Regions from separate parts of the Pedobacter sp. FW305-3-2-15-E-R2A2 genome, predicted to be linked through region 1. Evidence: riboswitches for the same ligand, from Rfam matches in the RefSeq annotation. Region 1 holds a riboswitch; each other region holds the start of a gene.
What was found. A riboswitch is a leader RNA that binds a small molecule or an ion and turns the genes downstream of it on or off. The one in region 1 is predicted to bind cobalamin.

Region 1 (4,289 bases):
AGAAGTGGCCACATTGGCATCGTTCACGATTCTTCTCTCCCTGATCCCGGTTCTGGAAACGATCCATTCATCATTCGTTTCCACCATTTTTTCCAGGTCCTTGTTGCTCAAAACAGTTTCCGGAACATAACCACCAACTCCGGTTATCACCGCATTTTTACGTATTCTCATTCTGTGTGCTGTATCTATTAAAACAGGCAAGCGTACCACTTGCCTGTTTGATTTTTTTTTACAAAGTTACAGCTTCTTCAACATATTCCCGCAGTACTTTTGCAGCAGCGACCATTTCTGTCAATGCTTTTTTTGTTTCGTCCCAATGTCTGGTCTTCAAACCGCAATCCGGATTTACCCAAAGTTGTGCCGAAGGGATCACTGAGCGTGCCTTTTCCAACAGAAAAACCATCTCTTCTTTGGCTGGAACACGAGGCGAATGAATGTCGTAAACCCCTGGTCCTATTTCATTTGGATATTTGAAGTCCGCAAAAGCATCCAGCAATTCCATTTGTGAACGGGAACATTCAATCGTGATGACATCCGCATCCATGTCTGCGATATTTTGAATAATGTCATTAAATTCAGAATAGCACATATGGGTATGAATTTGTGTTTCATCCTGTACGCCACTGGCAGAAATGCGGAAAGCACGTACTGCCCAGCGCAAATAATTCTGCCAATCGGCCTTTCTCAAAGGCAAACCTTCGCGAATTGCAGGCTCATCAATCTGAATAATTTTTATTCCTGCGCTTTCCAGATCCAGCACCTCATCTCTGATGGCCAATGCAATCTGGGTACAGGTTTCGGAACGTGGCTGATCATTGCGCACAAAAGACCATTGCAAAATCGTAACCGGTCCGGTTAACATGCCTTTCACCCATTTCTCCGTCAGCGATTGCGCAAAAGACGACCACCTGATGGTCATTGGTGCAGGGCGATGAACGTCTCCATAAATGATAGGCGGTTTCACACACCTGCTTCCATAACTTTGGACCCATCCATTTTTAGTAAACGTAAATCCAGCCAGCTGCTCACCGAAGTATTCCACCATGTCATTGCGTTCAAATTCTCCATGAACAAGTACATCAATCCCTGTTTCTTCCTGGAAAAGGATTGTTTCTTTGGTTTCCTTTTCAATCAATGCATCATATTCTTCCTGGCTCAGTTCTCCTTTTTTGAACTTTGCCCTCCAGCTTCTTACTTCTGCAGTTTGCGGAAAGGAACCGATGGTAGTGGTTGGGAAGGAAGGTAATTTCAAGGCTTCTTTTTGAGCAACACTTCTTAGTGCATAGGGATTTAAGCGCTGCTCATCTTTTTCAGTAACCCCTGATACCCTTTGCTTTACGCCAGGGTTATGGATCAAAGTAGATGTTTTCCTGTTGCTATTGGCTTGTACATTACTTTCCAGCTGTGTCTGGGCCTGGGCATCGCCTTCTGCCAATTGCTTTAAAATCACCAGCTCTTCTACCTTCTGCTTCGCAAAAGATAGCCATTGTTTGATCTCCGGCGTTAGTGTAGCCTCATTCGTTTCCAGATCAAGGTCACATGGTGAATGGATCAGAGAACAAGAAGGACTAATGATCAGACGGTTTACACCAATCTTCTCTTTTGCGGTTTCAATCAATTGCAAGGATGCACGAAAATCATTTTTCCAGATGTTCCGGCCATCAACCACACCGATAGAAAGGACAAGCCTAGCAGGAATTACGGCTAAAACAGTCGACAATTGTTCCGGATTTCTCACAAGATCGATATGTAAAGCATGTACAGGAAGTCCAACCGCCAGTTCTGTATTGTCTTTTAAAGCTTCGAAATAAGTAGCCAGAAGCGTTTTAAGTCTGGGAAACTGTTTTTTGATTTCAGCATACACATATTTAAATGCCGCTTTATCTTTCTCTGTCAGGTCTAAAGAAAGAAAGGGCTCATCAAACTGTACCCATTCTACCTGTTGTTCTTCCAGTTTTTTAAGAATCTCTATGTAGACTGGCAACAGGTTTTTGATCAGGTCAATCCGATCAAACCCAGCTTCTTTCTCTTTACCTAACAATAAATAAGATACCGGGCCAATCAGCACTGGCTTGGTTTGAATGCCCAGTCTTTTGCTCTCCTGATATTCATCCAGTAATTTAGTGGAGAACAGTTTGAACTGTTGATCTTTGGTAAATTCCGGTACGATATAATGGTAATTGGTATCAAACCATTTGGTCATTTCCATGGCAGTGATGTCCAGTCCTTCTTTTTGATAACCTCTGGCCATCGCAAAGTAAAGGTCCAGCTCTGTATTTGACTTGTTGAGAATCACCTCATGGTAGCGCTTAGGAATGGCACCTACGGTAAGGGACAAATCCAATACCTGATCATAAAATGAGAAGTCGTTGGAAGGAATCAAGTCGATTCCTTTCTCTTTTTGCAGCTCCCAGTTCTGCTGGCGGATGTTTTTCCCTACCTGTACCAGATTTTGAATGGTACTTTTCCCTGCCCAAAATTGCTCACAGGCTTTTTTGAGTTCTCTGTTACTACCTATACGCGGGTAGCCTAGATTGTTTGTTAGCATTGTCTTGCTTTTTAATTGATGAAAAGATCAGTTAAAAGTTCTTTGCTGAAATCGCAATGCTGACGGAAAGAAGGAAAAGGAAAAATAAATGTACAGACACACGCCTTCCGAAGAAGGTATGTATTGGATATACACCTACCTGACCCATGCTTCAGATCGCGAAAGCAATGTCAATTCGGTAAAGGCAGGTCTCCTGACTTGTAACATTTTTACCATCCTTCCCATTCCTGGATTGGAACAGTGGATATTCTTGGGTAAAAACCTTTTTGTGTTACTTACAGTTGCGCGACAGCTCGTGATTTACACACGATTCCCTATTAATCTACAGCTAAGTAAAACCTCTTCCGGTTGATGATGAAATAAAGTAAAGAACTTATCAGAACAAAGGTAAGGAAAAATCCAGCTCCCCTGGTATACCTTAACGGGAGCATCGGATTTCCAGATATTTTATTTATTTTTATCAAAATCGATCATATGAATAGAAAGAGCTGTCTTCCTCCCCCTAGATATTAATATTTAACCTACAAGGTATCCTTTGATTTTGCCAATGAAATAACTGGCACTCTTCGGTATACCTACGTGTTTTCAGTTTATTTATTAATATTTATTTCCTGTGTTAGAACAGGAAGACAATTCTTTTATGAAAAAATCATATTTGTTATTACACTTTGCGGTAATACTTGCCGGCTTCACCGGTATATTCGGTAAACTCATTTCCCTGAACGAAGGGCTTCTGGTTTGGTACAGAGTATTTTTCTCTTCGATTATTCTGTTTTTGATCCTGAAACTTTTCAAAGTCCGGGACTGCAACACTTCAAAAGAAAAATTTGATATTGCTAAAATTGGGCTCTTTATAACCATTCATTGGGTATTCTTCTACGCCAGTATAAAATATTCGAATATTTCAATCGGTGTCGTATGTTATTGTTTAACCAGTTTTTTTACTGCAGTATTCAGTCCGCTGATTAACCGCCAGCGATTCAATATAAGCGAGCTGTTGTTAAGCTTGCTAACGCTTATCGGCATTGCATTAATCTTCCATTTCGACGCTTCCTATCAGCTGGGAATCATACTCGGTGTCATATCCTCGGCTTTCGCCGCCCTCTACACCATTTACAACGAGCGGATTGTAAGAAAATACGACAGCAGGATCATCAATTACTACCAGATGATTGGAGGTACAGTTGCTTTGGGTGTCTTTCTCCCGCTCTATCTCCATTATTTCCCTGCACCATCGCTTATTCCGGATTTGAAAGATACCGGATATCTGATCCTGCTGGCTTCGTTTTGCACCGTAGGACTTTATATTATTTTTGCGGAATCATTAAAGCGCATATCTGCATTTACTGTAAACTTAAGTTTTAATCTTGAACCAGTATATGCCATCATCATTGCCTTTCTTTTCTTCAACGAAAGTAAAGAGCTCAACTTTTCCTTTTATATAGGTCTGCTTTTTGTAATGTCGTCCGTAGTTTTACAGACCATATTTTCGTTGAAACCATCCAATAAGCAGACCGATGTTTTAGCGTCTGATTGAATCAGTTATAAGATTTAAAAGAGATGAAAAGGGTCGTAAGAAGTGATTACACTTCTGCGGCCCATTTCGAACAATTAACCATTGACATCAATAGGCAAGGAAAAACAGAATTTACTGCCTTCACCCAATGCGCTTTCTACCCAGATCTTTCCACTTTCTGCTTCAATAAAATCTTTAGAAATGGCCAGTCCCAATCCCGATCCG
Region 2 (4,289 bases), 2.3 Mb from region 1:
GGCATTGGATAATTCGTAATTACCTCATATGGTTGGTTTAAAAGGTTGTTCAATTCTGCGCTAACCTTAATTTTTCTTTTCTGGATCATGGCATTATAATGTATGGCGAGATCATGTGTATAAAAAGGCTGTACATAATTGACCGCAATATTCGCAGACTGGTCATAACGCTCGCCGGTATACAGATAACTGTAATTCAAGGCGAAATTTTTATAAGCTGCACTGGCCAGAAAAGTAATGTTGTGTAAAGGTACGTAAGGGATCTGTTCTTTATAAGTCGTTGAAGCAGGGTCTGAATCCCGCGCCTGCTGGTAGGTATAGCTGAGGCCGGCATTCAGGCTCAGGTCTTTGTTGAGCTGCCAGGAAGACTGCATATTTACATCCAGACCTTTCACTTCTACCTTTCCAAGGTTTCTCATGCTCCACATGGCCTGTGAGGTTCCCGGAACAGCAACGATTTTATCTTTCACTTTATTAAAATAAGCATCCGCCTGTATAGAAAACTGGGTTAATGCCTGATGTTCGTATCCTTTTATATAAGTAAAACCGAGATCATATTGTTTGGTATACTCCGGCTTAAGGACCCTAAACTGATAAAAGGTATAGTACAGGTCATTAAATGTTGGCATCCGGAATATGCTCTTGTAAAAAGAACGGATTCTAAATTCCTTTTGGTCAAATGGCTGCCAGGATACCATTACAGTTGGTGTAAGCTCATTCCTGTTCCCCGATGCGGGCCCGCTTTTCACCTTATCATAGGTTAAAGTACTCAACAGATTTGCCTGGATGTCCAGTCTGTCAAAATGAAGCTGGGTCGCAAGTGCATTTAGAAATGTGTTTCTGGTCGGATAGGCAAAGCGGTAAAGATTGGCATTCATATCATTGAGAACATAATCTGTTGACCAAACCAGGTCCCAAAATTTGTTAATCTTCAATTTATTTGCCAATGATAGGTAAAATTCCTGTTGATGGTACTTATTGTTCAAAAGTCCGTCTGTTGTTACAATGTTCGGATCCAGGTAACGTAGATAATCGTTTGAATATTTCACCGTAGCCATCAGGCTATACTTTCCGATGTTCTTTTCGTAAGCTGACTGTACAAAGAAATTCCGATCCCATTGACGCTGAGAAAAATGCCATACGTTAGCTACAATAGCGCCAGGTAAACCTTGATTGTCTTTATAGCCGTAAAATTTAACACTCCATTTACTACTATCCCGAAGAACTCCATTCAGCCCCAATTCCAATCTCATTGACTCTACATCACCATCGGTTCTCACTCCGGTAGTGTCCCAGGCACCATTGGTAGAACGGAACTTATAACGTCCATGGGCTTTCTTAAATTCAGCACTAACGGTACTGTAAGTATGATCGGTTATTTTTGTCTGCCACAATAGTGATGGGTTGACCAGTCCAAAAGAGCCTGTTCTGAAAACCCCTTTAATCCGGTTATTCCTGCCATCTTCAAAACTGGGGGTTCTGGCTTTCAGATATAACGAGCTTGCTGAAGCGAAGCTTTTCGCAGATTGAAAAATATTGCTCTTCTGCCCGTTATACAATTCAATCTCTTCAATATTATCCAAAGAAAACTTGCCAAGGTCTACCTGTCCGTTTTGCGCATTTCCAAGCTGGACCCCATCGTAAAATACCGCGGTATGATTGGTCCCTATACTGCGGACATTGATGGTCTTTAATCCACCAATACCTCCGTAATCTTTAAGCTGTACGCCGGAAAAGAAACGCACCGCATCTGCAACGGAAAGACTGTTCAGCTTTTCCAGGTCTGCACCGGAAAGAATTTGTAAGGGAGTAGAAGAGGTTTGACGTCTGGTGATTTTTACGGTCCTGATCTGTACTTCTTTCAACTGATTGACTTTCTCCAGGGAGTCTTTCCTGGATAATTTTACCGAATCCCGCTGTGCCAGCAAATTTAAAGGCATAATTCCCCCAAGCCAGCTAATGGCCAGAAAAGTAAAAAAACAAGGGTTTATACCTTTAATGGTAAAATTGTTTCTTCTCATTTTTGTTGTGAGTTATTTACCCACAGCAAACAGTTAGATCAAGGAAATGAAATACAAAAAACAAGCACTCACTCCAAGCTTCAATCCCCGAAAGCTATGAAATATTACACCTATTGGCAGGTCTTCTGACTTACTCCCGGACATTCTGCCTTCCCAATCCAACACCGGAAATTCCAGTTCAGACAAGTGGCTTCGATTTGAATACCGTTATGGAGCTTACAGCTGCGGGACAGTTACGGAATCACACCGTATTCCCTTTTAATCCCAGTGCTGGCACCAGGAACCAAAAAGCGAGGCAAAGGTACTCAAATATCCAGCTAACAACAAACTTTTACAATTGATATACTATTTAGCATTTCCTTGCTATCTTAGGACTAGCATTCTTTTAACAATAAGACAATTAACAATACCACAACGATGAAGACGAAAATCCCTACCCTACTCATCCTGATGTTTAGCCTGAATACCATGGCACAACAACCTGACACTGTCCTCATTGAACAATTGATGCGCAACAATCCGGAGCTCTTTTCCAATATACTGAATCACCCGCAAAAGAATCAGGTCCAACTCCTATATACACAGGTCAACAGAAACAATAAAAACATTCCCAGCTTTAAAAGTTATAGCTACAATCTGGATAACCACCGCTACTTCTACCCTGCCAGCACCGTAAAACTTGCCGCAGTTATCTTTGCCCTGGAGAAAATCAATGACCTGAAGCTAAAAGTAAAAGACCTGAATGCCAAAAGTACCATGATCACAGATTCGGCCTATGCCGGACAAACAAAAGTATCCAAAGACAGCAGCTCCGCAGATGGCCTTCCTTCCGTAGAACATTATATCAAAAAGATCCTGCTGACCAGCGATAATGACGCATTTAACCGTCTTTTTGAATTCATTGGACGTGCAGAAATCAATGCAAAACTCAAAAAGTACGGTTTCAATGACAGTCGAATACTAAACAGACTGGCCATAGGCGATACGGGAGAATCGGCAAAACATACCAATCCCATCAAATTCTACTATAAAAACAAACTGATTTACACCCAGGAGGAACAATACGATCCCAAAGAATACCCCCTTCAGCTCAGCAATACCACAATGGGGAAAGGTTATATGGACAGTACCGAACAGCTGGTCAACAAGCCCTTTAATCTGGAAAATAAAAATGCCTTCAGCATCTCCGATCAGCAGGCCATGATGAGGAAGCTGATCAGCCCCGAAGCATTTCCTGAAAACGAAAGATTTAACCTGACCGCAGAAGATTATAAGCTCATCTACACCCAAATGAGTAAATTACCCGCAGAAAGCATTTATCCATCTTATAATGTCACAGAATTCTGGCCCGCCTACGCAAAAATGCTGTATTATGGCAGGGAGAAAGATGCAGTCATTGAACCTAATATCCGAATATTCAACAAATATGGAGATTCCTATGGTTTCATCATCGATAACGCCTACATCGTAGATTTAAAAAACAAAATTGAATTCTTCCTGACTGCCGTGGTTCAATCTAATGATGATGGTATCTATAATGACAATAAATACGAATATGAGACGGTTTGCTATCCTTTCATGGGAAACATAGGACGCATCATCTATCAATATGAACTGGAAAGGAAACGTGAGCGAACTCCGGACTTGAGCAAATTCAAACTAGCCTATTAAGTCGTCTATTTAACCTAAAAAGAAGCATTTTATTCGATGGCTGAAATCTTTGCCCTGAAGGGGGCAAATCTTTCTATGCCTTCTCATAATACGCATCTTTTTCCTGAAAACCCACAAGCTACCCACCAAACGATTAAAAAAAACACAGTAGTTACCTGAACTGGGATTATTAGATATTACGACGAAAGTATATTATAAAACACTTTGAATCTTTGAACTAAATGCCAATGGCTTGTTGCATTTCCAATTGACAGTTAAGCATCATGCTATTCAGGAAAAAGATGCGGTCTGTGAGAGGGCATAGAAAAATTTGCCCCCTTCAGGGCAAAGATTTCAGCCATCCAATAGATTGCTTCTTTTTACGTTTTTAAAAGTTCTTCCTTGATTTCAGCCAGTTTTTTCATCTCTGCTTCCTCAAGAACCGGAAACTTGAGATCCAATCTGTTAAAGTGTTCTTCAAGAATCTGGCTAATCGCTAACCTTGCGTGCCATTTTTTATCAGCAGGAACAATGTACCATGGTGCTTGTTCAGTCGAAGTTTCTGCTATAGCCATTTCATAAGCTTCCATATAATCCTCCCATCTGCCACGCTCTGTA
Region 3 (4,289 bases), 1.3 Mb from region 1:
GCTGCTCCGGAGCCGAATGCATTGCCATTCTGGATTACCCCATAGGTATAGGAAGAAAGAGTTACGTACATGCCCTCTACCACTCCGCTACCTGAAGTAAAATCAAGCTTAGGACGTGTAGCATAGGATGAGTTATAGGAATCTACATAACCAAACATAACAGCGAAATTACTACTGCCAGCATAGCCACCATTTTTAGCGCCATGCGTGCCTGAGTAAACACTGCACTGATTGAGGTAAGAGTACCACCAATCACCTGTTTTTCCTGGAATATTTGATTTGTAGTTCCAATTGGAAACCACAAAACCACCGTTCCAGTAGTCAACCGGGGTTCCGCTACCAGCACCTTTGATCGCAAACTTCAAATTGCTTGGCGAATGTACATAGGGTGCGATTTGAGTACCAGTCCAGGAAGAGTAGGCATTATCTCCGTAAGAAGTATTGTTAGCCATATAGCTGCTCCCGATACCTTCGAAAGTGATGGTATAGCTTGTGGCAAGGCTGTTTTGTTGTGCGCTCGCGCTTTTTGCCTTTGGAGTTGTTTCTGGTGATAAATCATTCTGCTTGGTACAGGAAGCCAATACACCAAGAGAAATGGTTGCTACTAATAATGTTTTAGTAAATAGGGATTTTTTCATGAGTTTTAATTTGGAGTATATATTTGGTTGCCCGGCTTTTTTAATTTTTGAGGTGTTTGTCCAATATAGAACCCACCTGTAACATGCGTCCTTCTTCCATATTGTAATCTGCAATCGCATTAGCGGTATTCAGATCCTGTTGAAAAGGATAGATCACCTTCTGCACTTTTACAAAATCGATCCCAGGCAACTGAATGGCCTCTCCTTTTTTGTTTACAGCCAGATCGATATCTAGATTTAAACTCTGAAAAAACGGAGCAGCACCGGTAAGGTTTCTGCTGACGCGTTTTCCTTTGCGGGAGAAAGAGGTTTTCCATCCATCCAGTATAACCGCTTGTTTTGTAGCGTTGTCGGCTACGTTTAGTCCCGGAAAGAACCCCCTGTTGGAGAATGCTCCTGCTGTGGTCATGGAACTGGTGAAAGTTTTATTGGTGATCACCTCTCCGTTGGCAAGGTTGGGTTGGTTATCTTTCCAGTTGAAATAGCTATATATCCTTCTGGCATCCGTTTCCGTTTTATTGTACGTAAAGATCATTTCATATTCCGGGATATCTTCCTGCCCATAATCATCGTTTTTCAGCTCATACCATTCGTTTTCGTCTGGCATTCCGTTTTTGTTATAGTCATACGCTACGTAAACAGCTGGTTGGTCACGGAGGGAGCAAAAAGCGGTCAGCTCCAAGTCGGTTTTACCGGAAACATTGGCCACCGTATGGTCAAATTTAAAAGTGGCAGATCCACCCCAACTACCCAGAAAAAGTGCGGCGTTAGCATTAACTTTTCTGATTCCGGTTGCTTTCGTCAGAAAGTCATTGTAAGCAAGTGGATATTCGTCTCCGTACTTCCAATTAGCCGCAGATCCTATAATTGACCAATTGTGGTTTTTACCTGGTGAAGGCGCATATTCGAGTACAGTGTAAGCGTTTTTCAGATACTGTTCGGCCTTTACTGCGATCTTGCGCTTATAAGTTACACTTTGTTTCCCTGCGGTTGCACGAAGGGTAAGCTCGAACGTGCCTGCCTCAGGGGAAATAAAGCTCAGGTTTAGTTTCTTACCAATAATTGAATCTCCGATAGACCATTCATATTCGTAATCCTTACGGTCTGGTCCGGTAACCGCAGGTGTAATCTCCAATACGTTGCACATGGAGACATTCAGCTGATCTGCCAGTGTTATCACAATTGGCTTTTCCACAATTAATTTGAAAGATTGCTGGTCGGTACCGCCTTTATTGGTTACTTTAAATGTTACGTCAAAAGTTCCCGCCTCAGTGGCCTGAAAAGTATAATTTAGCTGACCCGAGGCAGTTTCCTTGCCATTCACCAACCAGATATAGTTGTTGCCTTTGGTGTTGGTGATATTGGGTGCCAAGGTTAATTTATCGCCGATGTTTAGAATGGTCGTCTCTTCGCTGACCCCGGTAATGCTTGGTTTAACCTGTACGTCCTTTTTGCAGGAGGACGCAAAGAGTATAACGACGAACAGCAGCTTTAGAAAAATGATCGCTTTCAAGTTTTTCATGTTTGGGTTTTGGGTTGTCTGAATTTTAATCTTTATGTTATTTGGGTAAATGGGTTGTATCGATAGAACAGAGCCTGGGTGCTCCTGCTGCCCATAGAGATTTTGCCAATAAATGCTAAAAACGTGATCGTTTTTTAATGCGTTTGAGATATACATCAATGTTTAATTCAAATAGCTTGGCGGATGATATCAGAAAACAAAAAGGATAGGTCCACGAGGGGCCCGCGAAGCAAAAGAGCTTCGGTCCGAATTGTATTCAAAACCTCATCCTCGAAGGCTTTAAAAAATATATGTATTGGCAGGTATCCTGACTTGTTCCCAATTTGACGGCCTTCCCATTTTTATTCAAAAAACAGTGGCAACGAGATGTCAATTGTTGTGATAGAACTTACAGTAGCGGGTCTGTTCAGGATTTACACCTGATTCCCTATTAATCCTAACCTAGTGAAATTTTATGTTAAGAACCAATTACGGCGCAATAGTACAAAAAGTTATTCATATGAAGGGAAAATTATAATAATAAGGACAGTTATTATCAAAGAAACTAATGACTTTTTAAGCATAATGCAATCCGGCCCGGGTGGTATCAGAAAAAGTCTCCTATTTTATCGTATACTATCATTCTTTGCACTGGTCTCTATAGTTTGCAGCCATTCTTTTATCTCCTCTTCAGAAAGTTCATAAAGCGGTCCTATAAAATCGCTTTTTATGGAAGAAACTCCACAGTATTCCAGAATACCTTTTTTTAATTGAACGAGTCCGCTTGACCGGTACACTTCTTCATAAACATCGATAGATAAATCCCCGGCAGTGGTGATAATTCTTCCGGTTTTTCCGGTCAATAAGCCTTCGCTTGTCCCGTTATTGTTGCTCTTGAAAGTAAGCCCCGGAAGAAAAAGCCGGTCTAAAAATCCTTTCATAATTGCAGGCATCCCCAGCCACCAAAGCGGGTGAATCCAGACCTGATGCTCACTCCACCGGATGTCATCCAGTGCTTTTAATAAATCGGGCTCCAGTTCCATTCGCTGCCGATAACCGAATTGTAAGTTAGGATTGAAATCGAGTGCTCCAATGGCAATATATCGTACTTCAGCGCCGGCATCCATCGCAGACCTGATATAGGACTGCGCAATCGTATGGTTTAGGCTTTCTTTGTCTGGATGTCCGTTGATGACTAATATTTTCTTCATTTTTTCTGATTTAAAATTTGTTTGAACAATTCAACCTGGTATTTGTAAAAGTGATCCGATAATGGGCATGGAAAAAAGTCAAAGGCATGGACAGCTCCCGGCATCTCCATCAGATTAACCCTAACCCCTGCCTTCTCTAATTTTGCAGCGTAGGCTTTCCCTTCGTCTTTCAGGGGATCCAATTCGCATACAATGACCGTTGCATCGGGCAGATATTTGAAATTCTGCTCCAACAACGGGACCGCATATTTTGGCAATGGATCGGTTTTATCGTTGAGATAGTATTTCCACATCCATTCCGCCGCCTTTCTGGATTGCATCGGAGCATTTGCGAGTTCTTTCATGGATCGTGTTTCCAAAAGATGGCTCGTTGGCGGATACAGCAGGTACTGGTGTCGGATTTCTACTTCCCTCCTGTCTCTTGCCATATGTGTAATAGCAGCAGCTATTGTTGCTCCCGCACTGCTGCCTCCGATGAGGATATTATCTTTATCTCCACCGAGGTCGCTGGCATGTTCAGATAACCACAATAACGTGTCATATCCATCTTCCATACCTGCCGGAAATGGATGTTCGGGAGCTAAGCGGTAATCTACAGAAACGACCAATGCCCCTATATCTAAGGCCAGCGGAAAAAAAAGGGAATCATATTGTTCCGGAGTTCCATATATAAATGCACCTCCATGAAAATACAGAAGTATTGGTAAATTCTCTTTTCCCTTTGGTCTATATAACCTTAACCTAATTGTTCCCGATTGATCCGCAGATGGAATCCAGATGTTTTCCACCTTCAGCTGTTGTGGTACTTCAGGAAGCGCTTTCAATGATAATTTTAGTTCTTCATCCCTGATTTTCGCTGGATCATTAGCCAGCAGATTTTCATAATCGATCTGGCTAAACTCACTGTTTGTAATTGCCGCCAGGAGCGCTACATCTATC

Region 2: another riboswitch for cobalamin. It lies ahead of AAFF35_RS18180 (TonB-dependent receptor); the one in region 1 lies ahead of metE (5-methyltetrahydropteroyltriglutamate--homocysteine S-methyltransferase).
Region 3: another riboswitch for cobalamin. It lies ahead of AAFF35_RS13865 (PKD-like domain-containing protein); the one in region 1 lies ahead of metE (5-methyltetrahydropteroyltriglutamate--homocysteine S-methyltransferase).

Annotation. Positions count from the first base shown of each region.
Region 1 covers NZ_CP151803.1:2,236,211-2,240,499, reverse strand. The annotation lists gene AAFF35_RS09290 (beta-ketoacyl-ACP synthase III) at 1-171, opposite strand, end outside; gene metE (5-methyltetrahydropteroyltriglutamate--homocysteine S-methyltransferase) at 230-2,548, opposite strand; cobalamin riboswitch at 2,714-2,906, opposite strand; gene AAFF35_RS09280 (DMT family transporter) at 3,189-4,085, shown strand; gene AAFF35_RS09275 (ATP-binding protein) at 4,160-4,289, opposite strand, start outside.
Region 2 covers NZ_CP151803.1:4,512,121-4,516,409, forward strand. The annotation lists gene AAFF35_RS18180 (TonB-dependent receptor) at 1-2,021, opposite strand, end outside; cobalamin riboswitch at 2,119-2,324, opposite strand; gene AAFF35_RS18185 (serine hydrolase) at 2,439-3,692, shown strand; gene AAFF35_RS18190 (polyphosphate kinase 2 family protein) at 4,052-4,289, opposite strand, start outside.
Region 3 covers NZ_CP151803.1:3,488,526-3,492,814, reverse strand. The annotation lists gene AAFF35_RS13870 (DUF4465 domain-containing protein) at 1-638, opposite strand, end outside; gene AAFF35_RS13865 (PKD-like domain-containing protein) at 679-2,160, opposite strand; cobalamin riboswitch at 2,440-2,644, opposite strand; gene AAFF35_RS13860 (NAD(P)H-dependent oxidoreductase) at 2,766-3,350, opposite strand; gene AAFF35_RS13855 (alpha/beta hydrolase fold domain-containing protein) at 3,347-4,289, opposite strand, start outside.